Zymomonas mobilis subsp. mobilis ATCC 10988: one gene and its partner. The protein of the gene in region 2 interacts with the protein of the main gene of each other region in a pairwise test. Links are inferred from orthologs where the notes say so. Each region holds a gene or a part of one and is shown on either strand. Other genes may lie near its edges. The genes, in order: rlmB and ZMOB_RS00795.

Evidence for each region.
Region 1: the proteins of ZMOB_RS00795 (region 2) and rlmB interact in binary tests that used the Escherichia coli proteins (3 or more experiments, as listed by UniProt). The link is inferred for Zymomonas mobilis subsp. mobilis ATCC 10988 from one-to-one orthologs.

Annotation. Positions count from the first base shown.
Region 1 is NC_017262.1:917,322-932,471, reverse strand. What follows is about bases 1,510-4,415. They hold rlmB (23S rRNA (guanosine(2251)-2'-O)-methyltransferase RlmB), read left to right. Parts: upstream 1,510-2,540; coding sequence 2,541-3,290; downstream 3,291-4,415. Other genes in these bases: ZMOB_RS04095 (ABC transporter ATP-binding protein), read right to left, coding at 4,181-4,415; ZMOB_RS04100 (hypothetical protein), read right to left, coding at 3,407-3,955; ZMOB_RS04115 (nuclear transport factor 2 family protein), read left to right, coding at 1,586-1,972. Outside these bases: ZMOB_RS04120 (Do family serine endopeptidase), read left to right, coding at 1-1,493; more of ZMOB_RS04095, read right to left, coding at 4,416-4,966; ZMOB_RS04090 (FecCD family ABC transporter permease), read right to left, coding at 4,963-5,988; ZMOB_RS04085 (lipopolysaccharide biosynthesis protein), read right to left, coding at 5,993-7,540; polA (DNA polymerase I), read right to left, coding at 7,537-10,302; ZMOB_RS04075 (SDR family NAD(P)-dependent oxidoreductase), read right to left, coding at 10,318-11,067; homoserine O-acetyltransferase MetX, read left to right, coding at 11,446-12,567; methionine biosynthesis protein MetW, read left to right, coding at 12,567-13,214; ZMOB_RS04060 (GIN domain-containing protein), read right to left, coding at 13,223-13,984; ZMOB_RS04055 (DUF1330 domain-containing protein), read right to left, coding at 14,064-14,363; ZMOB_RS04050 (CarD family transcriptional regulator), read right to left, coding at 14,588-15,142. UniProt on the Escherichia coli protein: Specifically methylates the ribose of guanosine 2251 in 23S rRNA.
Region 2 is NC_017262.1:162,374-177,519, forward strand. The notes cover bases 5,571-8,472. They hold ZMOB_RS00795 (bifunctional ADP-dependent NAD(P)H-hydrate dehydratase/NAD(P)H-hydrate epimerase), read left to right. Parts: upstream 5,571-6,245; coding sequence 6,246-7,700; downstream 7,701-8,472. Other genes in these bases: ZMOB_RS00790 (N-formylglutamate amidohydrolase), read left to right, coding at 5,571-5,886; ZMOB_RS00800 (class I SAM-dependent RNA methyltransferase), read left to right, coding at 7,697-8,472. Outside these bases: ZMOB_RS00770 (uracil-DNA glycosylase family protein), read right to left, coding at 1-135; ZMOB_RS00775 (electron transfer flavoprotein-ubiquinone oxidoreductase), read left to right, coding at 439-2,085; ZMOB_RS00780 (tetratricopeptide repeat protein), read left to right, coding at 2,203-3,846; ZMOB_RS00785 (4-(cytidine 5'-diphospho)-2-C-methyl-D-erythritol kinase), read left to right, coding at 4,140-4,988; more of ZMOB_RS00790, read left to right, coding at 5,149-5,570; more of ZMOB_RS00800, read left to right, coding at 8,473-8,890; hisI (phosphoribosyl-AMP cyclohydrolase), read left to right, coding at 8,945-9,319; ZMOB_RS00810 (response regulator transcription factor), read left to right, coding at 9,347-10,072; ZMOB_RS00815 (ATP-binding protein), read left to right, coding at 10,147-11,487; ZMOB_RS00820 (autotransporter assembly complex protein TamA), read left to right, coding at 11,487-13,703; ZMOB_RS00825 (translocation/assembly module TamB domain-containing protein), read left to right, coding at 13,703-15,146. UniProt on the Escherichia coli protein: Bifunctional enzyme that catalyzes the epimerization of the S- and R-forms of NAD(P)HX and the dehydration of the S-form of NAD(P)HX at the expense of ADP, which is converted to AMP.

The DNA of each region.
Region 1 (15,150 bases), 760 kb from region 2 along the record:
CACAGGTCGCCCAAAATGCGCCAGGAACAATCCATGCACCGGTTTCAAAGAATGGAACCATACCCGGCTTTGCAGATCTTGTTGAAAAATTACAGCCAGCCGTTGTCAATATTTCGACAACACAAAGGGTAAAAATCCAAACGCCCGCTAATCCTTTTGCTGGCACCCCTTTCGCAGATCTGTTCGGGGGACTTGGCGGCGGAGACACCGGACGCCCTATAACAAGGGAAGCCCAGTCACTAGGTTCCGGCTTCATCGTCTCACCGGATGGTTTTGTTGTGACCAATAACCATGTTATTTCGGCAGGCGATCCAGACAAGCAAGGATCAGGCACGGCCAGTGCTGTTGTCGAATCCATCACGGTTACTTTACCGGATCATGGCGAATATAAAGCCCGTGTTGTCGGGCGGGATTCCGCATCAGATCTGGCTTTGCTCAAAATTGAATCAGCAAAACCCCTTCCCTTCGTCCAATTCGGGGATTCGACCAGAACCCGCGTAGGCGATTGGGTGTTGGCGATCGGTAATCCCTTTGGCTTTGGGGGCTCGGTTACCGCTGGTATCGTGTCCGCTATGCATCGTGGCGTTGGTTCAGGGCCTTATAACCGTTACATCCAGACGGATGCGGCCATCAATCAGGGCAACTCCGGCGGGCCAATGTTTGATGTAAACGGGAATGTTATCGGTATTAACACGGCGATTTGGGCGCCAAGTGGTGGCAATATCGGTATTGGTTTCGCGATTCCGGCAGAAATCGCCAAACCTGTGATTGATACATTGCGGTCTGGCAAGAAAGTCCGTCATGGCTATCTGGGCATTGCCATACAGGTGCTGACAGATGATATCGCAGCCGGTCTAGGCTTACCCAAAGATCACGGTGAAATCGTAGTTCGGGTAGAACCCGGCGGCCCCGGATTTAAAGCCGGTATTCGTCAGGGTGATGTTCTGGTTAAGGTCAATAATATTGACGTTACACCAGATAATACCCTTAGCTATCTGGTGGCTAGCCAGCCCGTCGGTGCGAAAGTTCCGATTGAAGTTATCCGCAATGGCAAACATATGACGCTTTATGCGGTTCTGGCAGAACGCCCGCCAGAAGATCAACTGGCTTCAAATGGTGTGCCAGATAACGATGATAGCGACGATGACAGCAACCAGAATACCCCTCGCAATTCAGCACGGACAGCACTGGGTATCACCTTAGAGCCTGTCACTCCTGAAGTAGCGAACCGGTTAAACATTCCGCAGAATTCGCATGGCCTCTGGATATCGAATGTCGATCAATCCAGCGATGCCGCAGAAAAAGGTCTGCGCCGTGGCGATGTCATTCTGTCTATGAATGAACATCCGGTAACCAGTATCGGGGATGCGGTCGCCGCTATCAATGCAACAAAGGCCGCCGGTCGCAATACTGTGCTTGTTCTGGTTCAGCGTGGTAATAATCCGCCGCTCTTCACCGGACTGAAGCTGATGTCTCCGACTAAAAACAAATAATATCTTTAATAAAGAGACCCGTTTTTCTTCCAAGAAAGGCGGGTCTTTTTTATTCGATAAGATTTTTTCTATAACGGGACAAAGGAAACATCATGAGCAATCCTGTTCAAAAATTCTTCAGCCATGTTTTTAAAGGCGATATACAAGGCGCATTGCAATTTGTTCATGAAAATGCTGTCTTCGAAGCCCAAGGCCCCAGCGATGTCCCAATCTATGGCCGCTATAACGGCCATGAAGGTGTCATAAAATTTTTATCTATTCTATCAGGATTATTCGATACCGAAGACTTCAAATGCTTCGAATGGTCAGACTCTGAAAATTATGTTTTTGGCTATGGCTACATGCAGCATAGAGTCAAAAAGACAGGTAAATTATTCAAATCGGAATGGGCGCTGGTGTGCAAAATAGAAAATAATCTTATTATCTCCTACAAAATCTTCGAAGATACCGCCGCTTTGCAATCGGCTTATAAAGACTAAGCGCACTTCAAATTCAAAGCCCAATATAACTTCGAAAAGACAGCTACTGAATAAAAAGCCTAACAACTAAGGATACTCTTATCCTCTAGGGGTATCGGTAAATAAAAATATCCAAAAACAGGCTCAGGATAGTTGCACGACTAAGCTAGCAATCTAGACCGTTTAGGCCAGACTTTATTAGAAATTTTAAGGATTAGAATAAGAGATAAATTGGCCTAATCATTTACCAAAGGAAGGGTAAATGATGGTGGACAGGAATGGATTCGAACCATTGTAGGGCGAAGCCCGGCAGATTTACAGTCTGCTGCCTTTAACCACTCGGCCACCTGTCCACAAGGAGGCAATTTATTTGAGGGGGTTGAATGGCGAAAATATCACCATTTGTCAAGCTGATATTTGAAAAATAATTATTTTTTATTCATTTATCTGAAAAAAAGTGCCCAAAATCACGATTGTCTATTTTACATCCTGTAAACTGAAACGATATGACGGCTTTCAAATAGGCATTTATCTCGAAAGTGATAATATCGCCTAAGATAACCCAAGACTTGCATTAAGGAATAAATTTATGGCTCGAAGCCGGAATAAGGCCTCCCCCTCTCATCCTCGTTTTTGGGGACGCCATGCGGTTGAAGCGGCTCTCAACAATCCAGAACGCCATATCCGGCGGATATGGGCTACAAGGGAAGCCTTGGCACCCTATAATATTGATAAATCTATTCCGGTCACTCTTTCTGACGTTGCCGATCTGGGTCGTTTTGTTCCTAATGATGCCCCGCATCAAGGCATTGTTATCGAGGTTGATCCTCTTCCTGATATCTGGCTGGCTGACCTTTTGGATTTGCCAGAAACAGATAAACGCCCGCTTCTAGTTCTCGATCAAGTGACAGATCCCCATAATGTCGGGGCTATTCTACGCTCGGCGGCGGCCTTTGATGCCCTCGGCATCATTACACAAGATCGCCATGCACCGCCAGAATCCGGCGCTTTAGCACGGGCAGCCAGTGGTGCTTTGGAAGTCGTTCCTTGGGTCAGAGTGACCAATCTGGCGCGGGCTTTAGATGAAATTGCAGAAGCCGGTTATTGGCGTATTGGTTTGACGGGTCATTCAGAAGCCACCTTATCCCAAACCTTAGGCAGCGGAAAAACCGCGTTAGTCTTAGGAGCAGAAGGCGAAGGCTTGCGGCAGAATACTGAAGCGCATTGCGATGAATTGGCGAAATTGCCGATCAGCTCTAAAATCGAGAGCCTGAACGTTTCGAATGCGGTGGCTGTCGCCCTTTATGCGGCAGCGGAAAAGCTCAATAGCCAAGACTAATCACAAGGGCAGCATTCTTTCCAAAAGGAGGCTGCCTTTCCATTTCTTTAAAATTACACTCAAAAACAAAAAAGCCGCCGTGTCATTCGGAGGCTTTCCTCAAAATATCAAAAACACTAATTCGGTAGATGCTGCTGCACCTTTTCAACCCATTCGGGAATAAAGCAAGGCGGACGGTTCGACCATCCGGGTGCCGTCACGGCAGCCTCACTAATCGACTGCAAAAGCGCACGACGCTTTTCAGGATGAAGATGCGGCAAAGCAGCCGATGCACAAAACGCTGATGGTAACCAAGGACGCACAGCCGCCCCAATCAGCCTTTCGTAAAGAAAACGATAGGCTGAGAAACTGTTCAGACGATCCTGCCCCAAATCAAAAGCCGACATAATAATCAGCGGCGTCATGAAATGCTGCAAAGATTCCAAACCATTGTCATCCGGCAAGTGATGACGAACCGTATCCAAATGATGATACACTTGAGTCTGCGCCCGAATACTGGCCGCTTCGATAACATCCCGCGACCACCGTTCTAAAACGTCATGGCGTTTCAGACCAATATCCAATGAACGACGAATATAGCGTTGAGTTGCAGCCGGAAAGGTCGCAAACTCTTTCATTTCCACCAGAGCCATGGCACCATTAGCTGGTTTCTTCGGGGAATTCATGATACGTCCTCCCTCCCGTTGGTGCTGAAGCGTTTTTCTCTCCGAAACAAGTCGGCAAGAATGTAACGGCAATCTTTTGCTATCTTCACCCCAATTAAGATAATCAAAGGCCGATAACTGACTTAATTGTCCTGTTACCTTTTATAAGAGTGGACATTTTTTCGGCATTAAACAAGCTGTGATTAAAGATAATTTATATAATTAAGGTAAACTCCAAAATTAATTTCAGGAATCCACCCGATCATAAGGGGTGACTAACCAATGCCCCCTATAATTCTGGCTGATCGCTTTTATATGATAACATTGCTCTAGCCACTCTTGGGTCAAAACTGTTTCGGGTTTACCGTCAGCAACGATTTCACCCCGATGCCATAAAAGAAGCCGATCACAATAGCGCGCTGCCAAGGTCAAATCATGCAAGGCAACAACAACAATCCGTCCCTTTTGGGCTTCTTGTGATAACACTTCCATAATCTGCATGGCATAACCGGGATCAAGGGCAGCCAAAGGCTCATCTGCTAATAAAATAGGTGCATCAACCGCTAAAGCCCGCGCTAACAAGATACGCGCCTGCTCACCGCCAGAAAGTGAATCCATAGAACGATCAAGTAAATCACCCGTTTTTGTTGTTTCAACAGCATGGGCGATGGCATGGCTATCTTGCTGATTTAATCGGTTTAACGACCGCCCATAGCGTAAACGACCAAGCGCAATCAGATCGCATGCTTTCACGGGCCATTGGATCCGGCGATCTTGGGGCAAATAGGCAATCGCCTCTGCTTTTTGCTGCGGCGACAAATCAGCAAGGCGACGGTCATTTAAAATAACCTGCCCTCTTTCCGGAGATTGCAAGCCAGCCAATATTTTTAAAAAGGTGGTTTTACCTGCGCCATTGGCACCAATCATTCCGGTCAGAATACCCCCCTCAAAGGAACAACTGCCACGGAGGGTGATGGCAGCCTGATGGCTACCCGTTTTAAACAGAATATTGCCGGCAGCCAGATGTATCATAGGCTTTTCATCGCTCCCACGCCTTTTATGGCCTGCCGGAAAAAAATAGGTACTCCGATAAAAGCGGTCACGACCCCCAGTTGCAATTCATTCTGTGTCGGTAACAGACGAACAAGGATATCAGCCAAGGTCACTAATAAAGCGCCCCCAATAGCAGAAGGCCATAACAATTCAGAAGGCAACTGACGAGTAAAGGGGCGGAGAATATGCGGCACAATCAAGCCGACAAAACCGATTGCGCCGCTGACCGCAACAGCACCCCCGACCCCTATCGCCAAAGCGGCCATAATCAACCAACGTAATCGAGCAAGATCAAATCCCAAACTGGCAGCAACGTCATCCCCTAAGATCAACGCATCAAGGGCGGGTGCCGTGCGCCTAAACAAAAATAAAGACAGAAAAAACGGCGCAATAAGAAGCCAGACATGGTTCCAACTTCGATCTGTAATAGCCCCCATCAACCATGTCATAATTTCCATAGCGGCAAAGGGATTGGGCGATAAATTCAAAGCAAGACTAATACAGGCTCCCGAAAAAGCTGCGATCGCTACGCCCCCTAGGATAAGGCTTTGTGGGTCATTATGGCGGCGGACAAACCATAATAAAGGCAATAACCCAGCCAAAGCACCGATAAAGGCAAAAAGAGGTAAACAAATAGGAAAGCGGGCAGAAAACCCAAAATAGAAAGCTAAAACAGCCCCCAAAGCAGCGGCATTAGAGGTACCTAATAAAGAAGGGTCAGCCAAAGGATTCCGCAAATACCCCTGATTAACCGCGCCCGCCATCCCCAAAATAGCGCCGACAGCTAAACCAACACAAAGGCGGGGTAAACGTAACAATCCTAAAATCAATCGTGATGTTGGGTCACCGACTCCCGCCACCGCCTGCCATAAAGCCATAACACCGATATGGGTTGACCCTATTGATAAAGACAACAGGGCCATCGGCGGCAAACAAATCGACAAATTTATCAGCAGCCGGTGCGCTTTATAAAAAGAAGATAGACCAGAAAGAAAGCGCATCCGGTCAAGCCTCTTCCTCATCTGCTTTCATCACGGGTTCAGCTAAATCGGGCATTTTCTGGCGTTTAAACAGCATCCGGTCTTCAGCCGAAAATCCTAAATACCAGATAATAGAAGAATAGCTGACCAAGATCATAATAACGCCCAAAGACAGTTCCAGCCATTCAGGGAATTGCCGCGCTACCATTCCCACAGCCCCTGCCCCAATCACTGCCGGAAGCAAGGCCCATTTCCAAGGAGAAACTGGCGCTTTCAAAAGGCGGCGTAACAAGCATGATTTCAAAATGGAGCCAGTGCCAAGCGATATCGCCAAGGCAAGTGCTGGGCCCGCAGCAGCCGCCAAGTCTGACGGTAAAGGATTATGTCCCAGATGCTTATGCAAAACAGAAATCAACGGAATTGAAAGGGCAGCCTGCAAAGACAGCATCGCAATCGAAATAGCCATATTGGTTTTGGGGGCAATATAAATCAGGGCAGCTTCTGAAATGACTGCGGTTGCGGCTACCACTTCTGCAACCAACAAAAAGCATAATGCCCCATCACCACCAGCAAAGCGAGGGCCCACTAACCCCATGACACCATGACTGGTCAAACCCAAAGCAAGGGTAACGCCGGTCTGCGCTGCAATAATCCAAAATCCGACCTGACGCACCTGATTGGCAACCGCCGCTTTATCACCAGCCTCCAGACTACGGGTAATTACAGGGCCCAAAATCGGATCGAAACTGGTTTTCAGCTTTTGCACCAAAGAGGCGACCTGTTGGGCAACATAATAGACCCCGACGACTGAAGAAGAGAAAAACAGCCCCAATAAAACGATATCAAGCCGCCTCGAACTCCATTCAATCGCATCAGCAGCGGCCAAGGGAATATTGCGCCTTGCCAGAGAAAATAAGGTCGGAATATGGGGACGCCAACCATGCGGCCAACCGAAACGCTTTAACAGAGGATAAAGCGATGCAGCCAAAGCCGCGACTGCCGAGGCAACATAGGATAATAACAAACCTTCATGCGGCGCTATCCAGATAAAAATCACCGATGAAATAGACAACACCCAAGGCTCGATAATCGCCTGCGCTTTCACGCTAGCCGCAATATCGCCATAAAAAGCCAAGGCCGCCAAGGCAATATCAGCCCAGACTAAAGGCACCACGACCCAAGGGAATAACCAATGGTCAGCAAAGCTGACAGGCGCGCCCCGAAACATCAGGATAGGTAGGAAAGACAAAATCACCGCCCCGATCGAAGCGGTTATCAAGGATAGCAATAACGCATCCCCGACGACGTGATTTTCGTCTTTTTTCGTGCGCGCCAATTTCTCGGCCAGCCCTCGGGTCAACCCTAATGTTGCCAGTTGGGCAGTAAATTCTGTTACCAAAATAGCATAGGCAAAACGGCCAAGTGCATCGGCACCATAGATACGCCCCGCAATAAAAAGAAAGGGGATACGGGCTGCCAAGCGTAACAGAAAGCCAAAAACATTGGTGCGCCCACCCTTTGCCAAGATAGCAATATCTTTAGCTTCAGCTTCTTCTTTATTTAGGGTTGTCAATGTGCGGCACCCCAACTTGTCCCCGTGCCGATTTCGACTTCCAGATCAACCGACAACTGAACAATCGGTAAAGCCGCCTCCATCATCACCTGACGAATAACAGGTTTCGCTTTTTCAATATCTTCTTCGGGGACTTCAAAAATCAGTTCATCATGAACCTGTAAAAGCATTTTCACCGAAGAAAGTCCGACTTTTGCTAAGGCAGGCTCCATTCGCACCATGGCTCGCTTGATAATATCGGCAGACATGCCTTGAATAGGCGCATTGATCGCCTGTCTTTCAGCGGCTTGCCTTTCTGTCACTTTACGGCTTTTTATCGCAGGCAAATGAGTCTTACGACCAAAAGGCGTTTCAACATAGCCATGCAAACGGACAAAATCCAATGTCCGATCAATATAGTGACGAATAGCAGGAAAACGCTCAAAATAGCGGTCTATCATTTCCTGCGCTGAAAAACGGTCTATTTCCAGCCGCGCTGCCAGCCCCCAAGCCGAAATACCATAGAGAATAGCAAAATTGATGGTCTTGGCACGCGCCCGACTTTCACGATCAACATGACCAAATAACTGTTTGGCTGTCAAAGCGTGAATATCTTCTTTCTCCTGAAAGGCTTGTAATAAGGCTTTTTCGTCGGCTACATGCGCCGCCAATCTCAACTCTATCTGCGAATAGTCAGCCGATAATAACAGATGCCCTTTTTTTGCGATAAAGGCATTTCTGATTTCCCGACCAATTTCGGTGCGGATAGGAATATTCTGCAAATTCGGATCAGTAGAAGATAATCGGCCAGTCTGCGCCCCAACCAGACTAAAGCTGGTATGGACACGCCCCGTTTCAGGATTGATCTTGCCAATCAAAGCATCACTATAGGTGCTTTTCAGCTTTGAAAGCTGCCGCCATTCCAAAATCTTGGAGGCAATCACCTCACCTTCGGCCGCTAATCGTTCCAATTCCGTAACATTGGTAGAATATTGTCCGCTTTTGCTCTTTTTACCACCAGCAAGCCCCATCGTCCCGAATAACACTTCACCCAACTGCTTAGGGCTAGAAATCAAGAAACGGCAGCCTGCCAAGGCATAGATTTCTTCTTCGAGACGACTGATATCATGAGCAAAACGGGAAGACAGATGATGCAAAGCAACGCTATCGACCGTAATGCCAGCCTGCTCCATCCGAGCAATCACTGGCGGTAACGGACGGTCAACCTCTTCGTAAATTCGGGTAGCACCATCGGATGATAAGCGCGGTTTTAATAATGCCCACAACCGAAAAGTAATATCAGCATCTTCGGCGGCGTAACGCGTCGCTGCCGGAATAGGCACATGGTTAAAGGTTATCGCTGATTTTCCTGTGCCACATACGGATTTAAAACTGATGGGCTGGTGGTCAAAATACAAAAGACTCAGTTCATCCATACCATGGCCATGGCGACCCGCATCAAGATCATAGCTCAAAAGCATGGTATCATCGAAGGGCTGAACCGAAATTCCGTATCGGGACAGAACAATCATATCATATTTGATATTCTGACCGATTTTCAGAATAGAGGGATCTTCCAAAACCGGCTTTAACTTTTTGACAAGAAGCAACAAATCCATTTGATCGGGCTTCTGGTCAAGAAGATCATGGCCTCCATGCCCACAAGGGATATAACAGGCTTTCCCCGCCTCCGTGGACAAACTGACACCCACTAATTGCGCTTGGGTTGCATCCAGATTGTCAGTTTCAGTATCTACCGCGACCTGACCTTTTTGATAGATATCTGCTATCCAGCGATCCAAAGCCTTTTCATCGATCACGGTTTCATAGGCATCAGGGTCGAAACTCTGCGAAGAAGAAGCGGCCATCTCTTTACTGCCATCAGCAACGGGTGCGCTCTGCCCTCCCCCAGCTCTCGCTAATAAAGAAGAAAAGCCCTGCTCGCTCAAGAAATCCCGCAAAGGAGTCATATCAACCCCCTTCACCACCAGATTATCCAGTGGTTCGGGTAAAGGCTTATCATCAACCAAAGCTACCAATTCACGAGATAAAATAGCCGTTTCTTTATATTCGATTAGATTTTGTCTTAATTTCGGCTGCTTGATTTCCGGTGCTGATTCCAAAATCTCGCTCAGATTACCATATTCATTGATAAGGCGACTGGCGGTTTTCGGGCCCACACCGGGAACACCAGGTATATTATCGGCGGTATCCCCCATCAAGGCGAGAAGATCGCCCAATTTTTCAGGCACAACACCAAATTTTTTAACGACCTGTTCCGAACCGATCAGGCAATTATTCACCGGATCAAAAAGATTTAATCGCGGCTGAATCAACTGCATCAGATCTTTATCCGAAGAATAGACCGTCACCTGAAATCCGCGTTCTAAGGCAACTCGTGAATAACAGGCGATAATATCGTCGGCTTCCAAACCTTCCTGCTCGATAGAAGGCACAGAAAAGGCGCGGGTCGCTTCTCTGATAAGCGGGAATTGCGGCACCAAATCTTCCGGCGGCGGCGGCCGATGGGCTTTATAGGCCGGATATAAATCCTGTCTAAAACTTTTGCGGCTTGAATCAAAAATAACCGCGAAATGGGTCGGGGCATCATCCTGCTTGCGGATATTTTCCACCAGCTTCCAAAGCATGGTGGTAAAACCATAAACCGCTCCCGCAGGCAGTCCAGCCTTGTTCGTTAACGGGGGGAGACGATGATAGGCACGAAAAATATAACCCGATCCATCAATCAGAATAAGATGGGGCTTATCAGAATATTCTGTCACAAAAGACCTTAATAATTAACCGCGATAAATTCGGAATGGATTCCATGTTTGACTGACTGGCATCAGCTCAATCGAATTCATATTAATATGGGCAGGCTGACTGGCGACCCAGAACAGGGTTTCGGCGATATCCTCCGGCTGTAGAGCTTTTGCCCCCTTATAGGTTTCATCATAGGCTTTCTGATCACCTTTGGTTCGCACCAAAGTAAACTCACTCTCGCAAAGACCGGGTTCAATAGACGTTACACGAACACCGGTGCCATGCAAATCACAGCGTAAACCATAAGAAAATTGACGGACAAAGGCTTTTGTCCCACCATAGCAATTCCCGCCGGGATAAGGCCAATGAGCAGCAACCGAACTCAAATTGATAATCATACCCTGACGTTCGATCAGCTTAGGCAATAAATGCTGGGTAATAACGGCCAAGGCAGTGACATTGGTATCGATCATGATACGCCAATCATCCAATTGAATATCAGGCGCAGGCTTGGTGCCAAGGGCAAGACCGGCATTATTGATTAACAAATCCATTTCAGAAAATTCGGAAGGCAGAGAAGCCAGCGCCTCCTTCATGGCGTTTTCATCTCTAATATCAAAAACCGCCGGAAAAAGATTTTCTTCACCCAGCTCACGAACCAATTCGTCTAAACGGTCACGCCTGCGACCTGTTGCCACCACTTTCCAGCCATGACGCACGAAAAGCCGTGCTGTCGCTGCGCCGAAACCTGCCGTTGCTCCCGTAATTAAAGCGGTCTTGGACATATAATACTCCTTACTTCCAAAGCGCAGATTCCGACAAAATGATGGCTCAAAATAACCACGCCCCATCCCTCTCAGCGCTGAGCTGAGAATATTCAAAACACAAGGCCAAGGATTTCTCTAAAAATAGAGTCCAGCTTTGTCCATTGCCTGATAGGGCATAAAAGCTTCTGCCTTTGCTCTATTGAAAAGCGTTATTACAGATTGCAGCGAATATCCATAACAGGCGATTCCAAAACAGAATTTATTCATCATGCTGACTTTATGGTTACAAAAACGACGCAATATTATACAAAATAGAAAGATCACCCTCGGCTTCCTGCCGATAATCCCAATCCTGCGTTGACAAGCCCTGCTGTAACCGCCAATCGACAATAGATAATGAATAACGACAGACGCTTTGGCCTTAAACGGCATATTACTTTACCGGGAGAACTGGCTCTTGATGGGGGCAGCCTACTCACCGGAATTGAAATTGCTTATGAAACCTATGGCCACCTCAATGCAGATGCTTCCAATGCGATCCTTATCTGCCACCCGTTAACGGCTGACCAATTTGCGGCATCCGACCACCCGATTACTGGCAAACCGGGCTGGTGGTCGCGGATGATTGGCAAAGGCAAACCCATCGACCCCGAACGCTATTGCATTATTTGTTCCAATGTTCTCGGCTCTTGTCTGGGGTCAACGGGGCCTTCCAGCTTTATGCCCGGAACAGAAACACCTTATGCGATGAATTTTCCGGTGATTACTATTCGGGATATGGTGCGGGCGCAGGCTAAATTACTCGATTATCTCGGCATCCGGCAATTAAAGGCCGTGATCGGCGGTTCAATGGGCGGAATGCAAGCTTTGGAATGGGCATCGACCTATCCCGATCGGGTAAAATCAGTCGTTATTATTGCGTCAACAGCCCGTCACTCAGCACAAAATATCGCTTTTCATGAAGTCGGTCGGCAAGCTATCATGGCGGATCCGAAATGGCGCCAAGGTAACTATTACGAAGAAAAAGACCCACCGGTTGCCGGTCTGGCGGTTGCCCGTATGGCCGCACATATTACCTATTTGTCCGAATCCGGTCTCACCGCCCGTTTCGGACGGCGCTTACAATCGCGACAGGAAAAGAGCTTCGGTTTTGATGCCGATTTTCAGATTGAAAGCTATCTTAGACATCAAGGCATCCGTTTTGTTGAACGCTTTGATGCCAATTCCTATCTCTACATCACTCGAGCGACCGACTATTTCGATCTTGCAGAGGAGCATGGTGGGAAATTGGCCAATGCGTTCAGAGGCACCAAAAGCCGCTTTTGCGTCATCAGCTTCGATAGTGATTGGCTATACCCCACCTCAGAATCGCGGGTTATCGTCCATGCCCTTAATGCGGCAGGGGCCGCCGTCAGCTTTATGGAGCTATCTAACCCGAACGGCCACGACTCTTTCTTGTTGGATGCGCCAGACCTTCACCGAACGGTTCATGGCTTTTTAGAAGGTGACCGCGCATAATGTCTCTGAAAGATCCTCAAATTCTGGAAGACCCTTCGGTAAAATTGTCTCTGTCAATGCAACCGGAGCGGCCTGACTTTGCTATTATCTCCAATCATATCATCCCTGAAAGTCGGGTGCTGGATATTGGCTGCGGCGATGGTACGCTGATCGCTTCTTTAAAAAAGAGCAAAAATATTGATGCCCGTGGCATCGAAATCAATCCCGTTAATGTCGGCCATGCGGTGTCGCGAGGATTATCGGTTATACAGGGTGATGCCGACACAGATCTGATCAATTACCCTGATCAGGCTTTTGATTTTGTTATCCTAAGCCAGACATTGCAGACGACACGCGCCCCACATCAGGTTTTGAACCAGCTTTTACGCATCGGACGCTATGCTTTTATCTCTTTCCCGAATTTCGCTTATTGGAAAGTGCGCATGGCTTTAATGCTAAGGGGACGGATGCCAGTAACCCCCAATCTGCCTATTTCATGGTATGAAACTGATAACATTCATATGCTGACTATTGAAGATTTCTATGACTTCACGGCACAGCATCACTACCAAGTAAAAGAAAGCTGGTTTTTCTCTCATAACAGGCAAATTTCCGCCACCGCAGCCAATTGGCGTGCAGAAAGCGCTCTTTTTCTGTTACATCGCTAACGGCAAGGCTATCCTTTTAGGGGTATAGCCTTTTGCTGCCGGATATTACCACTTCCCATTTTGGAAATCTTCCAACGGCTCATATCCGCGTCCGGCTTTACTTCAATATCGCCGGAGCCCATCAAAGATAGATTAACAGTCTGCGACTGGAATTTGCTGACATCCATCTTGCCAGATCCCATAAGACGAAGTGTAGCAGATCGTGAATCTCCGGCAAAAGTAATCTGACCAGAACCCATAATATCAGATACGACTTTGTCAGCATGAATATCTGAAAAAGAGATCGCGCCTGACCCGTTTAAAATAGCCGTCAAATTATCACGAATAGCACTGGAAACATTTATTTTCCCCGAGCCATTTAAAATAACGGTCAAAGGATTTCTGACTTCGCCCTCGATCGAGACAAAGCCAGCGCCAGAAGAAACACATTCTTTCAAAACAGGCAGTGTAATCCGAATTTTGACAGGTGATTTGTGAAAATCGAGATAGTTTAGCCAATTTTTCTTATATAGAATATTCAAGCTATTATTTTTGAACTCGATATCCAAAGACTTCACAGCCTTTGGCGCGACTTGAAGATTAACAGAATAATCATCACCCAGAATGATTTCTGCATCATCAATACCCGCTAAATAAAGCGTGTCGAAAGGTTGAAAATGATAGGATTGGTCAATTCTTCCTGAAAAGGAAGGCCAAACCTTTACCGTTATCACAGCAAAAGCCGCTATAATAAAAAGAAGACAGCATCCTATCTTGTAACGATCACGCACAATCTGCTCTAAAATTATAAAAAAATAATATAATATTTAATTATGTTAATTCATATCATAATTCAACAAGGTTTTTATCTCAATTTTCGCCTTTATAACCATCAATAAAAATCAAATTACGTTTCAGTGCTTTATCTCGATAGACCAAGGCTTTTGCATATTCTGGGGAAGCATACCATGTTTTTGCTGTCGCCATATCTGGAAATTCAATGACCACAATCGCACGGGGAGTCCATTCCCCTTCAATGACATCAATTTCGTTCCCTCGAGATAAATAGCGACCACCATATTGCTTGATAGCGGTAGCCGCTAATCCAATATAGATTTTCCATGCGTCAGGATCTTTGGGATTGGTATCAGAAATAACGTAGGCAGACATAACGCGCCTCTCGGTTTAATATATTCCGCTTTTGGAAGAAATTTTAAATAATGGTAACGACAAAAACACCCTAATTCTTTATAAGATTGGGCTTTATAAATCTATTTTTATCAAATTTTTATAAATTACTTAATATTAAAATAAAAACGGCTTTTTCATAAAAGCCGTTTTTATTTGAAGATTATCTTGAGATAAAAGAAAAAGCCTTTTTCAAGGCCTTTATTTTAATCTACCGCTTCTTCTTTAGCTAATTCTTTAACCGCCTGACGATGTTCAGCAGCAGCAGCCTTCAAAACGTCAAAGATTTTATCTAACGCCTGCGCTTCATCGGTGTTTTCCATCGCGCCTAATTCGCGAGCAAGACGGGAAGCTGCCCCTTCAAAAATCTGGCGTTCAGAATAGCTCTGCTCCGGCTGATCATCGGCACGGAACAAATCACGCACCACTTCGGCAATAGAAACGAGATCACCCGAATTGATCTTGGTTTCATATTCCTGCGCCCGCCGAGACCACATTGTCCGCTTGATACGGGGTTTTCCCTTCAAAGTCTGGATTGCTTCCTGAAGCGTCGCACTGGATGAAAGCTTCCGCATGCCGACTGCTTCTGCTTTGTTTGTCGGAACTCTCAAGGTCATCCGTTCTTTTTCAAAACGCAGGACATAAAGTTCAAGACGGGTTCCGGCAATTTCTTGGCTTTGTAACTCAACTACGCGCCCAACACCGTGCTTGGGATATACGACGTAATCGCCGACGACGAAACTCAGCGCCTTGGAAGCCATTATATACG
Region 2 (15,146 bases):
GATATTTTTATTGTCCGACGGTTTAAATAAAGAATTTTCTGGGTGATTTTTTGAAAACCAATTTTGAGGAATGTCTTGGGTTAAGATGTCAACACCTGCTTGCTGCCACCATTCCAGAAGACTTTTGAATGCCATATTCAGGGACCTAATTCCTCAAAACATAAAAATTCTGATCTTAAAGTTACTATCATTGCGGTAACTTATAAAATTGTCGATAAAAATTATTTATAAAACCCTTTTGAAAGTAGCATAATTTTCTATTATTCTTCCTTTCCTTTTAGGAAACCTTGTTAAATATACCTTAATATCAAGGTTAAAAATATAATCGTCCGGCTTGAAAATCTAATTCAGTCAATATCCTATTATCAGTAACCAACGATAACAATCTTCGCTATAGGTTGGATGATTGTTATATAAACCATAAGGATTATGGGGGAAATGTCAGAACGCGAATCCATGGAATATGATGTTGTCATCGTAGGGGCTGGACCTGCAGGTCTTTCTGCAGCAATCCGGTTAAAGCAGCTGGCGGAAAAAAACGATCAGGATATTACTGTTTGCGTTTTAGAAAAGGGGGCTGAAGTCGGTGCCCATATTCTTTCTGGGGCTATAATTGACCCCATCGCTCTCAATGAACTTATCCCAGATTGGCGTGAACGAGGCGCCCCATTGACTGTTAAGGTAACAGAATCCCCGCATTGGGTTTTAACGCCTAAAAAACATTTAACCCTGCCATCGATATTTCTTCCATCCTTCATGCATAATAAAGGGTTTTATACGGGATCGCTTGGTTCTTTATGCCGTTGGCTTGCCACAGAAGCTGAATCCTTAGGTGTCGATATTTTTCCCGGATTTGTCGCAGCAGATATTTTGTATGACGAAAATGACCAAGTAAAAGGTGTCATTACTGGAGATATGGGCGTCGGCAAAGATGGAAAAGCAAGACCTGATTTCCAGCCCGGTATGGAGCTACGTGGCCGTTATACCTTCTTTGCAGAAGGTGCACGTGGACATCTTACAAAAAGAGTCATTCGCAAATTCGAGCTCGACGCAGAAAGTCAGCCACAGGTTTATGGCTTAGGGATTAAAGAACTTTGGGAAGTCTTGCCTGAAAAGCATGTCGCTGGACGCGTTATCCATACACAAGGATGGCCATTAAAAAGTGAAGTCGGCGGTGGCTTTATTTATCACCAAGAAAATAATCAAGTGTCATTGGGCTTCGTTGTCGGCCTAGGTTATAGCAATCCTTATCTTTCTCCTTTCCAAGAGTTCCAACGCTGGAAAGAACACCCGTCCATTCGACCCTTGCTGGAGGGGGGGCGCAGGATTGCTTATGGTGCACGCGTCATTAACGAGGGTGGTTACCAAGCAATTCCAAAACTTATTTTTCCTGGTGGTGCTCTTATTGGGTGTTCTGCTGGTTTTGTTAATGTTCCTCGTATCAAAGGTACACATGGGGCAATGAAATCTGCTATGTTAGCAGCTGAAGCGGCCTTCGCGGCTATACAGAAAGAGACTCCATCTGATCTACTGCAAGACTATCCTGATAATTTTGAAAAAAGTTGGCTTGCTGCTGAGCTCAAAAATGCCAGGAATGCAGAACCTGCTATTGCTCATTTTGGTCCTTTAATAGGTTCTGCTATTGCAGGAACAGATCTTTGGATGAGAAGTCTAGGGATCAAATTACCGTTTACATTAGGGCATCGTCCTGACAATTCTACACTTGTTTCCAAAGATAAGGCTAAAAAGCTAAATTATTCTAAAGCTGATGGGACAATCAGTTTTGATCGTTTGTCATCTGTTTATCTCTCAAATACGCAGCATGATGAAAATGAACCTTGTCATCTAAAGCTGAAAGACCCTTCTGTCGCGATAAAGGTAAATTGGGAAGAATATGATTCTCCAGAAAGTCGTTATTGTCCAGCTGGGGTCTATGAAATCATAGAAGAAGACAGTAAGCCACGACTTCAAATAAATGCGCAAAATTGCCTGCACTGCAAAACTTGCGATATCAAAGATCCGACTGGGAATATCGAATGGGTAGCGCCTCAAGGTGGCGAAGGCCCAAACTATCCCAATATGTAAAAATACCAAGAAACAAAAAGGTCAGATTAAATAACTCTTGCCATGGTACTAGGTCGGAAGCCTATCTTTTTGGTAGAGTTTCGCCATGGCAAGAAACTTTAGTCTGTTTTATCAGTTATGACCCCACTTCCTCGTCTTATAGCGCTATCGCTATTATTCACTTTTCCATTAGCCTCGGCTTCTGCGCATAAAGTGAAGCAGTCCCCCCTTCAACGTTATGTAGAAGGGCAAGTGGCATCATTTTCTGGTAATCCAGATCTTGCCGCTCGCGATTTTTTCTCTGTTTTTGAAGAACATCCCGACGATGCTCGTCTTGCTCTAAAGACTTATCGTCAGGCACAAATCGCAGATAATACAAAAATAATATTATCAACATTATCCCATATGGAAAAAGATGGCTTCCGAACAGGGGATGGGCCATTCCTTATTCTGGCAAGAGCCGTTCAGCAGCATAAATGGAAAGAAGCCCATCAACTCATCGATCGGATGGAGCAGAACCATTACCCACTCTTTCCCTTTGCACCGCTATTGCGGGCATGGGTCAAATTCGGATCAGGAGAAAAAAATCCTTTAGCTGAATTAGACAAAGTAGATGCGTCGATACAGATTTTTGTACCCGAAACGCGTGGATTGCTGCTTCTGGCGATGGGGAAATATGATGAAGCATGGCCTTTTCTTGATCCGGTAATGGAAGGCGGAAGCGGTCGGGCAAACCATTTGCGAATTATTGCTGCGGGGATAATGTCGCACCGTAACGCTCCCAAATTTAGGGCTTTGTTGGAAGGTTCCAGTGCTTCTTTAGCGAAAGCTAGACTGCTGTTGGAAAAGAATCCTAAAGCATTCCCGACTAAGCTGACAGCCGAGCTTGGTCTTTCTGAATTATTTCTTCGCCTTGCCTCTTTTATGGGAGACAAGCAAAGTCTGATGAAGCCTATTGGTTTGGGGTTAGGGCGTGCATCCTCTTGGATGACACCCGATAATGCAGAGAGTTGGTTGGTCACAGCTGAAATTTTATCTTCTATCAGACAGTTATCAGATGCCAGAATTGCTCTTGATCATATTTTTGCCGACGATCCTTTTTATAATCTGGCTAATTCAATGAAAATATCGTTCTTCTTACAAGAAGGACGAAAGGATATGGCGCTCAATCTTGCTCGCCATGTTGTTGAGCAACCCGATGCAACTGTTGAAGATTGGTATAATTTAGCTGAAATAGAAGGCGATAACGGAAATTTTGAGGCAGCTTTATCCGCTTTGGCTCATGTTGAACGCGTAAAGTCTCAAGACTGGCAAATGTGGATATTAAAAGGCACTTTGTTAGATTCTGCTGGACGTTGGCCAGAAGCAAAAGCGGCCTATCAGCAGGCTGTTTCTTTGGCACCAGAGAATCCGATTACTTTGAATACCTTGGGATATTCACAATTGGAGAAGCGCGAAAATATTCAAGACGCAAGCTTGCTGATTATGAAGGCCTTGAAAGTGATGCCGCTTGATCCTGCGATTATTGATTCATTTGGTTGGAGCCAATATCTTTCTGGTAACATTAACACCGCGATTTTAGTTTTAGAAAAAGCCGTTCAAAATGCGCCGCAAGAATCTACTATTTCCGAGCATTTAGGCGATGCCTATTGGACGGCTGGACGGCATTTCGAAGCTCGCTATTCGTGGCAAGCCTCGTTAGTAACGGCAGAAGAAAAATCAATATCACGTATTAAGAAAAAAATAGAATTAGGTTTAACCTCTGATCTAGCTGCACCTTGAAAATAGTTATTTAAATTTATTGAGAATAAAAAACATTTAAACATATTAAATATTTTGATTTTTTAAAAAATTCTTTTTTTATAGTGTTATTTTAAATTAATATTTGCGCTTTATGTGAATTTTTTGCGAAAAAGATTCATGTGTTAATAACGGTATTTTATCTATTTTAAGCTACTCATTGTCGATTTTAAAAAATTCTGACTAAAGTTGTTTAGAAAACAGATGCAGAGTTTTCCTAATCCGTTATAGCCCTATTTTAAGAATGTTACGTCATTATTAGGAAAGTTTTTGCGGTGCCCAAGCTAACAGAAATAGCCTATGCCAAAATTAATCTGGCGCTTCATGTGCGGGGAAAAATGCCGAATGGTTATCACGCATTAGAGACTATTTTTGCTTTTGCTAAAGATGGCGATATTCTCCAAGCCGAAGTGAATGATACAGAAGATAATTTAACGATTACGGGTCCTTTTTCAGAAGGATTAGAAGCCAATAAAGATAATCTTGTTTTAAGGGCAGTCACAGCTTTACGGCAGGCCTGTCCTAATAAAATACCCGCTGGATTTTCTATTATTCTTGATAAAAGATTGCCCGTTGCAGCTGGTATCGGCGGCGGATCAGCTGATGCTGCGGCTATGCTGCGGATGATCGGGCAACATTATCAAATTCCTCATGAACTGCTTTTATCCCTTGCTAATAGTCTTGGTGCAGATGTGCCTGCTTGTGTTGATTCCTGTTTAGTAAGAGGGGAAGGCGTTGGCGAAAAACTGACACAGATTGGTGACCGGTCTTTGGAAGAAAAACCCCTATTATTAGTAAATCCTAGAGTATCCTGTTCGACCCCAATGATTTTTAAAAACTGGGATGGTATTGATCGAGGCGCATTGGATAGCGATGGGTCTATATTAGGTGCCGCCCGATCTGGGCGTAATGATTTGGAGCCACCGGCAAGGAAGATATTGCCGATTATTGGAGAAGTCGTTGAGTGGTTACAACAACAAAAAGGGGTCAGTTTTTCTCGGATGTCAGGATCGGGAGCAACTTGTTTCGCACTTTTTGATGAAATTGAAGACCGAGATGCGGCCTACAAAAAATTGAATATTGACCATCCAGAGTGGTGGGCTTTGTCGTCATTATTACGATGAATCTATAACGATGATTAAAATTTTAAAAAATATTTAAAATATTGTAAAAATTAAAAGTAATTAATTAAAGTTAATCTAAATAAAAACCTTATAGATGATATAAGATCGTCTATAAGGTTTTTTGTGTTTTTCTTAAGCGTAAATCGATAGAGGTTGAGTCGTGTCTTATCAAGTTTGGCATGATATCATAGGAGGTAACTCTTCTATTTTGTTGATTGTTGATCATGCTTCAGCTTTTGTCCCTGAAGATATTGATTTGGGAATCGACAAAAGATTATATGATGAGCATGTTGCCGTTGATAAGGGCGTTCAGACATTAGGCGAGCAGCTATGTCAGGCGTTACAATGCAACGGGGTTTTTGCGGCTCAATCTCGATTGGTTGTCGATCTCAACCGTGATGAGAATGATTTTTTAGGGCTGATGCCCGCCATTTCTGATGGCTATGTCATTCACGGGAATACAGGCTTGACCGCTGATGAAAAAGAAGCCCGTTTGTCGCGTTTCTATCGTCCCTATCACCAACATATTGATGATATTATTCAAAAACAGCGACCCCGGCTGATTATCTCTTTGCATAGTTTTACGCCTTGCTTGAAAAGCGACCTAAATTGTTATCGACCATGGCAGATCGGTTTGCTCTACAATAATGATGACCGAGCGACACAGATTGCTATTCCGTTATTAAAGCAAGCCCACCTTGTTGTTGGCGAAAATGAGCCTTATTCTGGCCGCATTCTGAATACGACAATGAATCGCCATGCAGAAAATAACCGTATTCCTTACCTGCTTTTTGAAATAAGGCAGGATATGTTGGAAGAGGCTAATACAATCGGAAATTGGTGCGCAATTTTGAAAAAGGTTATTAACGAAACGCTTATCTCGTTAAAAAATAAGTGATAAATATTCGGTGGACACCACAGGTTAAAAAAACCATGTGTTTTAGCTTTCCACTTTTAATATAAAAATTAAGTTTTTTTATCCTGCTATTACGGGCATATTTCTTTTCTCTATCGGGAAAGAGAATAATTTTTATTACCCTTGTTGACGCGATAGATATCATCCATATAGGCGCTAAACATAAGATATTAAATTTAAGGTATTAGTTCGATATACCGGAAGATGCACAAACAGGGCTTTAAACCTTTTCTTGTCCTCAATTTGAGGCCTTATCCTTGCATCATAGCAAGGGTAGATGTTTATTTCTCTGTTATGTGAAATTATTACAAATTCCGGTGCCAGAAGTGAGCGCCATAGCTATGACTATATCCAAACTAGAAACATTGCCACAGCATGATCGTTCGATCAGATCATCCGCTCTAAATCCACGCCCTATTTTACGACTACAGGCAATGAGAGCGGCAGAAATGGCAGCTATGAAATGCGGTAGCTCAGTAGATGATTTAATGGAAAAAGCCGGTAAGGTTGCCGCTTCTATCACACGTTCTTTTGCTGGGAACATGCCTGCTCTGATCCTTTGTGGCCCCGGCAACAATGGTGGCGATGGATATGTGGTTGCCCGTTATTTAGCAGAATGGGGGATTCCTGTCTCGGTTGCAGCCTATAGTGAGCCAAAGACTGATGCAGCGAAAAAAGCCCGTTCTCTTTTCTCTGGTAAAGTTACTTCTTTGGATGAAGCCGAAGCGGCACCTTTGCTTATTGATGCTTTATTCGGTGTTGGCATGTCTCGGTCGTTGGATAATGCCCTATTATCAAAATTAACAGCTTTATCGAAAGCCGCCTCGTTGCGCATCGCTATTGACGTCCCAAGTGGGGTCGATACTGATAAAGGTAGTTTATTATCTGATATTCCGGCTTTTGATCTGACAATTGCTATCGGAGCATTAAAGCCGGCTCACCGTTTGGAACCGTCCGCAACTATTTGTGGTCGGGTTGCAGTCGGGGATATTGATCTGACCATATCAAATCCCGATCTGATTGAAATACCCAAACCCCGTTTGGCAGCACCAACACCTGCTGATTATAAGTATAGCAGAGGCTATGTTGCGATTACAGCTGGCGCTATGGCCGGAGCTTCGCTTTTGTCTGCAGTTGCCGCACAGCGGGCAGGGGCGGGTTATGTCGCTCTGTTAGGCGGTGAAACCATTTCTGGCCCCATGGCTTTGGTGCATCGTTCATGGAGCCGCGAAGCTTTAGCGGACGAACGTATCAATGCGCTTGTTATTGGCCCTGGACTAGGAAGAGATGAATTAGGCGTTCAACGCCTTTCCATGGCTTTAGACACCTCTCATCCCTTGGTATTGGATGCGGATGCATTATTTTTATTAAGCCGTGAAGGCTTGGATTGCTTACGGAATATCCAACAACCAACAATTATTACTCCCCATGAAGGCGAGTTTAAACGTCTGTTTGAAGGAATTAGTGGCGATAAGTTGACCCGAGTGACCAAAGCGGCGGCGTTATCGGGTTTGGTCGTCGTTTTGAAGGGGGCCGATACCGTTATTGCAACCCCTGATGGTCGTGCCGCGATTTCCCAACCTGCCGTTTCATGGTTGGCCAATGCCGGAACCGGTGATGTCCTTTCGGGTATCTGTGGTGCTATGTTAGCGCGCGGTATGGATCCCTTCGATGCCGCCTGTACCGCAGTGTGGTTGCATGGTGAAGCGGCACGCCTAGCTGGTCCCGGAATGATTGCTGATGACCTGATCCATCACCTTCGTTCAGCCTTTGTGGAAGTAACAGTAGCCTCATGAAAAAAATTATACGCTTGGCATCAAAGGGAGACGGTGTGACTGAAGATGGGCAATTTGTCCCTAATTCGGTTCCCGATGACTATATATCCGATGATGGTAAATTAGAATTCGGGGCGCATCATATTGAACCCGTTTGTCGGCATTTCTCTGTCTGCGGCGGTTGCCGTTTACAATATGCGGATGAAGAAGTTTATAAAAATTTTCTTACCGACCGGATAGCCGAGGCTTTCCATCAGCAAGCTTTATCGGCTCCCGTGTTAAAAACAGCTCATCTGTCGCCCCCGTATAGTCGTCGAAGAGTAGCCTTGAGAGCGTTTAAGGCCGGTAAAAAGCTGACCTTGGGCTATAACAAAACCTCTAGCCACCAATTGGTGGATATCGTTGAATGTCCTTTATTGGACAAAAATCTGTTTAAGGCCGCCATGGATTTGCGCAGTTTTTTGCAAAAATGGCTGGCTCCACGATCTTTAGCACAGATAGAAATGACGTTAGCAGATCAAGGAATTGACTGCTTGCTCGTTATGCCATTCCCTGAAACGCTTGAAGCAACCGAAGCAATTACCGCTTTTGCAGCAGAGAAAGGTTTCGCTCGTCTTTCAATCGACCAAGGCTATGGCGTTGAAACGCGTTGGGAATCGGAACGGGTTACTGTAACATTAGGCGCTGTACCTGTTGCGTTGCCCGCACATGCCTTTTTACAGGCGACCAAGGATGGCGAACAGACTTTAGTCCATATGGTCAAAGAGGCTGTTGGCGATGCCCGTTTTGTAGCTGACCTTTTTTCGGGTTTAGGAACCTTTGCCCTTTCTTTTGAAAAAGATAAACGCGTCTATGCCGCTGAAGGTATGCGTGATGCTGTTCTTGCTTTAAAACAGGCCGCAGCCCTTGCTGGAAAGGCTGTTTTTGTTGAGCATCGAGATCTATTCCGCCGCCCTTTACAAAAAGATGAGTTGGTTCGGTTCGAATGTATTATTCTTGATCCGCCAAGGGCTGGCGCCAAAGAGCAAATAGCCAATTTAGCCATATTGCCTAATGGACGGATTGTTTACGTTTCTTGTAACCCTGCAACCTTTGCCCGTGACGCTAAAACACTTTTGGAAGCTGGATGGGTATTGCATTGGGTGAAGCCAGTTGGCCAATTCCCATGGTCCTTGCATGTTGAAATGGTCGGACTTTTTACAAAAATGTAAAATTTATGGTATGATCTTACCCCAATATTTTATGGTAATAAAGGCAACAGCGGAATGCAAAACGATCAGGATTATGGAAATAAATTAAATCCTGCATGGGATGAAAAGGGTTTAATTACAGCCGTTTTGACCGATGCAAAGACCGGCCTTTTATTGATGGTCGCCCATATGAACAAAGAATCCTTTGAACTGAGTATGGCAACCAAAGAGGCTACCTTCTGGTCACGCTCTCGCAAAAAGATCTGGCGCAAGGGAGAAGAATCCGGTCATGTTATGAAAATACAGGAAATTCGTATTGATTGTGATCAGGATACCCTTTGGTTGAAAGTTATCCCTATGGGACCGGCCTGCCATACAGGTGCACAAAGTTGTTTTTATCGGTTAGTCGAAGATGGACATCTGGTAACAATACCCAAAGATAAAATATAAGAACCAATAGAATATAGGGGAAAAAGCATGGCAAGCCAGACGATTATGATCGTCGAAGACGATGCTTCTTTACGAGCGTTAATTGCTCGCGTGCTGAAAGAGAATGGCTACATACCTTGTCCAGTAGGCTCTGGCGAAGAAATGTGGGAAGAGTTACAAAGCCGAACGGTCGATCTTATTTTAATGGATGTCATGCTGCCTGGTAAAAACGGGTTGGATCTAACTCGCGAATTACGCAGCAACAGCCAATATATGGCAATTCCGGTTATTTTCTTGAGTGCGCGCGATGACGAAACTGATCGAGTTGTCGGATTAGAACTGGGTGGGGATGATTATATCCCGAAGCCTTTTGGTAAAAAAGAATTGGTAGCAAGAGTTCGTGCCGTTTTGCGACGCAGTCAAGCGGTTAAAGAAGCGGATGGGAATCCACAAAGTCACCTTATTCATTTTGAAGGCTGGGTACTTGACCCTGACCGCCGTGAACTTCATTCTCCGACAGGGGCTGGCGTCGAATTGTCAGGTGCCGAATTTGATCTGCTCTTATCCTTTTTACAACATGCACAACGAGTGATCGGACGCGAAAGGCTGTTAGAATTATCTCGCAGTCGGCTAAGCGAGGCTTCTGACCGAAGTATTGATGTTTTAGTCAGTCGATTGCGTCGTAAACTGTCTAGCCAAACAGAGGCTGGTGACATGATACGCACCATTCGCGGGGTCGGCTATATGTTTACAGTACCGGTTTCTCAGGATTGAGGTGGCCTCATAATCTTTTTCGGCAGCTTTCGCCGGGTTTAGCCGGAAGGATTGCAATTGTTCTTTTGGCAACGATGTTGCTTGAATTACTGCTCAGCCTCGTCTTTTCGGAAGAGGCGAGCCAACTTACCTATGTTGCGGATGCCACTCAGGCTATTACCGAACGGGTGCTGGTCGCAAGGCGGATTATCAGTCAGGATAGGCCGTCACGACGTCCGATGATTGCCAATAATTTTTCCAATCGAGAAATCCGTTTTTTTTGGTCTCGTGATCAAATTAAACATATTCATATCAATAGCGACAGCCATCTGGTTGATCTGATCCAAGGTCAAATTCTAAGCCACGATTCCCAAATATTGCCTATGGATATTCATATAGATCTTGCCCCTAAATTGGGACGGGATCACTTATTGGGTCAAATAAAGCTATCCGATGGAAGCTGGCTAGTTTTCCAAACATTGGTACCCAATCCAGCTATGCCTTGGCTAACTAATCGCCTCACAACAGCTATCATTCTTGTTATTGGCGCTGGATTAGTCGGTGGATTAATCATCCAAGCCTTTGTGACGCCCTTACGCTCTCTCTCCAAAGCCGTTGCCAAGGTTGGTGATGGGAAACAGCATATATTCAAAGAAACAGGACCTAAAGAATTACGGCATGTCGCGCAGGCCTTTAACCAGATGCAAATGCGCATTGAGCATATGCTACGGGAAAGAACCGAAATGCTGGCCGCCGTTAGCCATGATTTACGGACACCACTTGCCCGTTTGCAATTACGGGCAAGTTTTATTGAAGAAGATGACATCCGTGAAGCTGTAGAGGCTGACCTTCAAGAGATGGCCACGATGATTAAATCTGTCCTGCAATTTCTGCGCGGTGATCAAGATCCTGAAGTTAAAAGATTAACCGATATTGTGGCGATTATCGAAACCTTGGTCAATGCAGCTAAAGATGCAGGAAAAGATATTTCTTATGAAGGACCTTCCCATTACGATGTAACAACTCGCCCTCTTCTTATGAAACGCGCCATTAGTAATCTGATCGAAAATGCTCTTCATTATGGAAAAAAGGCGATTGTTCGCTTCCATCATGATGAAAATGGAGTGTATATCCAAGTTGATGATGCCGGACCCGGTATTCCAGAAGATCAGATCGAACAAGTCTTGCAACCTTTCCGGCGATTGGATACAGCCCGCCAACGCAATACGGCTGGCCTTGGGTTAGGATTGGCGACTGTCGATCGGACGGTAAAAAGAGAAGAGGGCAAACTGTCTCTAACCAATCTTCAAGAAGGCGGTTTACGAGCAGAAATATTTCTGCCAGCAGCGCAGAATAAAATACGTAAAAAGGATGGGGGAAAAGGCTATTATTTTTCAGCACGCAAAGGATTGGAACTGCTTCGTCGGCCAAAATAATGCTTTTTAGACATTATTTCCGTCAAATACATCGAATATGTTTACTTTCTGTTGGGTTGATATCGCTTTCAGCCCATGCTGAAGACGTATCCACTCCAAAAACAGATAGCGGTAATAAAGCAGCGTCACCTAATCCTGCCATTGACCCTTTTGATCCGTCATTTTTTGATCATTTGCCGACGTTATCCCAACCTTCCATAGAAGCCTCTAAAGCAGATGGATCATCCCATTTACCCTTAAGAACATCAGAATCTTCATCTCAAGGAGAAAATTCTAATGGCAGAGGGGTTAAAGCTTTAGACACCGAAACTGTTTCAGATCCGAAGAACCTCTTGGCTAATTCTGACGCATCAGAAGAAAAAACGGCACAGAATATCGAAGAGACAACTTCTGTTACGCTTGATCCTGCCTTATCAGAACCACTGCCCGACCTTTCTCACTTTATGCCTGATATGAATGAACATGTGGTTCTTGCCAAAGAAAGTGACGACCTCCGATACAAGGTAGATGCCAAAGGTCTCAGCAATATCGATACTGATCAGGCTTTCAAAAACTATTCTGTTTTACTATCGAATAAGAATAAGGCCGATAGCCTATCGGTTATTGGTGCTAGAGCAACCAATGACCAAGAGTTGATTAACCGGATTTTACGATCTCAAGGCTATTATGATGGCAAGGCAGCTCTTTCTATTACTCCGATAGAAAAAGGGCAGTATAATGTTCGCTATGATGTCAATGCAGGTTCGATCTACAAGCTAGGACAAATAAATTTGACCGGCAGTGAGGATGAACCTCTAAGAATTGCCCGCGTCGCATTAAATTTGCATAGAGGGGATCCGATTATTGCGACCCATATAGAGCAGGCTGAAAATAATATTCTCATAACTCTGCCGCATTATGGTTATCCTTTTGCAAAAATTGGCGATCGGACAATCCTGCTGGATGATGAAACGCATACAGGTGACTATACATTACCCGTAAATGCAGGAAATATTGGATCTTACGGTTCTATTATCGTTAGCAACAATAAGCATATTGTTCTGGATGCCAAACACATCTCTCATATTGCGCGTTTTAAAGAAGGTCAGCGCTATGATAGCCAGATGGTTGATGATCTCCGCCAAGCTCTAGCGGCAACCAGTCTATTTTCTTATGTTTCAGTTGAACCCATTGCAACAGGCCGAAAACGCGAAGATGGAAGCGAAATTGTGGATCTCGACGTTAGGCAGGGACGAGGAAAGAAACACAGCATTGCTGTTACGGGTGGTTATGGCACGGGTGAGGGCTTTAAGGCGCAAGGTAGCTGGATCAGCCGTAATTATTTCCCACCCGAGGGATCATTAACTTTTTCGGGGATTTTGGGGACTCGCCAACAACAGCTTTCTGCTCTCTTTAACCGAAATAATGCTGGGGCAAGAGACCGTGTTATTCAAATTGGTTTGACTGCAGGTCGGGAGAGATACGACGCTTATAATGGTTATAGCTTTTCTCTCGGAGGGAGCTTGTCGCGACAATCTACCCAGTTATGGCAAAAGCGCTGGACTTATTCTATCGGAGCAGAATTAACACAGACCAACGAGCGGAGTTATGATTTCTCTCGATCCGAAAGATTAACCCGTTCTTATCTGATCGCGGCGCTTCCCGGACAATTGGGATATGACCGCTCCAACAATCTGATGAATCCAACTAAAGGTTACCGCTTGAATATGCGTTTGAGTCCTGAAACTTCAATCGGTTCTGGGCTACGTGGCTATGTCCGAATGCTTTTCGATGCGAGCGGTTACTACCCTGTAGCAGATAATGTTGTGCTGGCTGGTCGGTTTCGCGTTGCCTCTATTGAAGGTGCCTCGGTTCAAGAACTGGCGCCCTCTCGTCGGATTTATGCAGGTGGCGGCGGCTCTGTCCGTGGCTATGGTTATCAGCAGTTAGGCCCCAAAGACCCATATAAAGATGCCGTGGGCGGACTGTCCGAAGAAGAGCTTGCTTTCGAAGTGCGTTACCGTTTTGGTAATTTTGGTCTTGTGCCTTTCATTGATGCAGGGCAGGTATATGAAGACGCTATCCCAACCTTCCATAATTTAAGATTTGGTACTGGTTTGGGTGCTCGTTACTACACCGCTTTTGGTCCTTTCCGCATTGATCTTGCGACACCTATAGCTCGGCAGCCTGGAGAATCGCGTATTTCAGTATATATTTCGATCGGTCAGGCTTTCTAATGGCGGATCAAAATTACAATCCAGAAAGACAAGAAAATTCTTCGGATTCTATTAAGGAAAAGAACCCGAATATAGTCGCACAACCTGAAAACACCGAAGCAAATCCAAATAAGACATCACCATTTCAAAATTTGAAACATATTTTGGGATGGGGATGCGTCTTTCTGAGTGGGATTGCGCTTTTTATTATCGCGCTTATTTTGTTTCTAGATACGTCTACTGGCCATCAGCTTATTGTTCGTTATATCAATAAATACACAACAGAATCAGGCTTAAAAGTTAAAATACAGCGTATCGATGGTTCTATTTATCAGGCCTTTCGTTTGGTCGATATCGAGGCTTATGATCAGCGTGGGCGTTTCCTTGATGCACCTTCACTATTTGTCGAATGGCGGCCATTGGATTATCGCTACGGTATTATCACTATCAAAAAACTCCATGCGCCTAGAATTGAAGTCTTACGAAATCCAGAACTAAAACCGACAAAATCAAATCCTGATGCGCCTTTGTTGCCTGACATCCATTTGGATATCGATCAGATACATTTAGATAGAATAGATATTTCTAAAAATCTGGATGGCCAAAATCATCGTTTGCACATGCATGGCCGGCTTGCTTTGATAAAAGGGCAGATAACCGTCAAGGCGGAGGCTGGAGCTGACAAAGGACAAGATATCAGCGGCGGAGATACACTCTCTTTACAATTTGATGCTAAACCAACGGCTAACCTTCTGATTGTTGAAGCGCATTTGCATGCGCCTGTCGGCGGGGTTGTAGATGGCCTGACCCGCCTTGGTAAACCGCTTACGATGGATACCGCTGGAAAAGGAAATTGGCAAGATTGGCGCGGGTATATTCAAGCACAATCGGGCGATAAGAAATTACTGGATTGGCAAATACATAATAAAGATGGGTCTGTTCATCTGGATGGGGCGGTTTATCCCAGTGAATTATTACCAGATCAGCCTTCGTTGCAGGCTTTCTTTAAGAAAGGCTTACAGATTGATCTGACGACCCATAATCATAAAAACGTTGTCGATATTCGAGGGGCTATTACCGGAGAAATGTTCCGCCTTACTGCCCTTGGGGGTGTCGATTGGAAATCGAGCCGCTTTAATAACATGTCAGTCGATTTGGCTATTCCCAATAGTCAAAAATTCCTTGGCGATGATTTATCCTTTAAGAACTTTACATTTTCTTCAGTGTTATCGGGTCTTGTCAGATCGCCTAACATTGATTGGCGGTTAAAGGCTGGTCAGATTGGTTGGCAGGAGAAGATTGCCGAGAACATTCAATCCAGAGGTAAGATGCTTGTAGATGGCGATCATTTATCCATGCCTATGGGATTATCTGTTGGAAAAATTTCAGGTCTTGATCCGCGCTTAGTCAATCTACTGGAAAATTTAAAAATAGAAGGTGCGATCAATTATGGTGATCATGTTT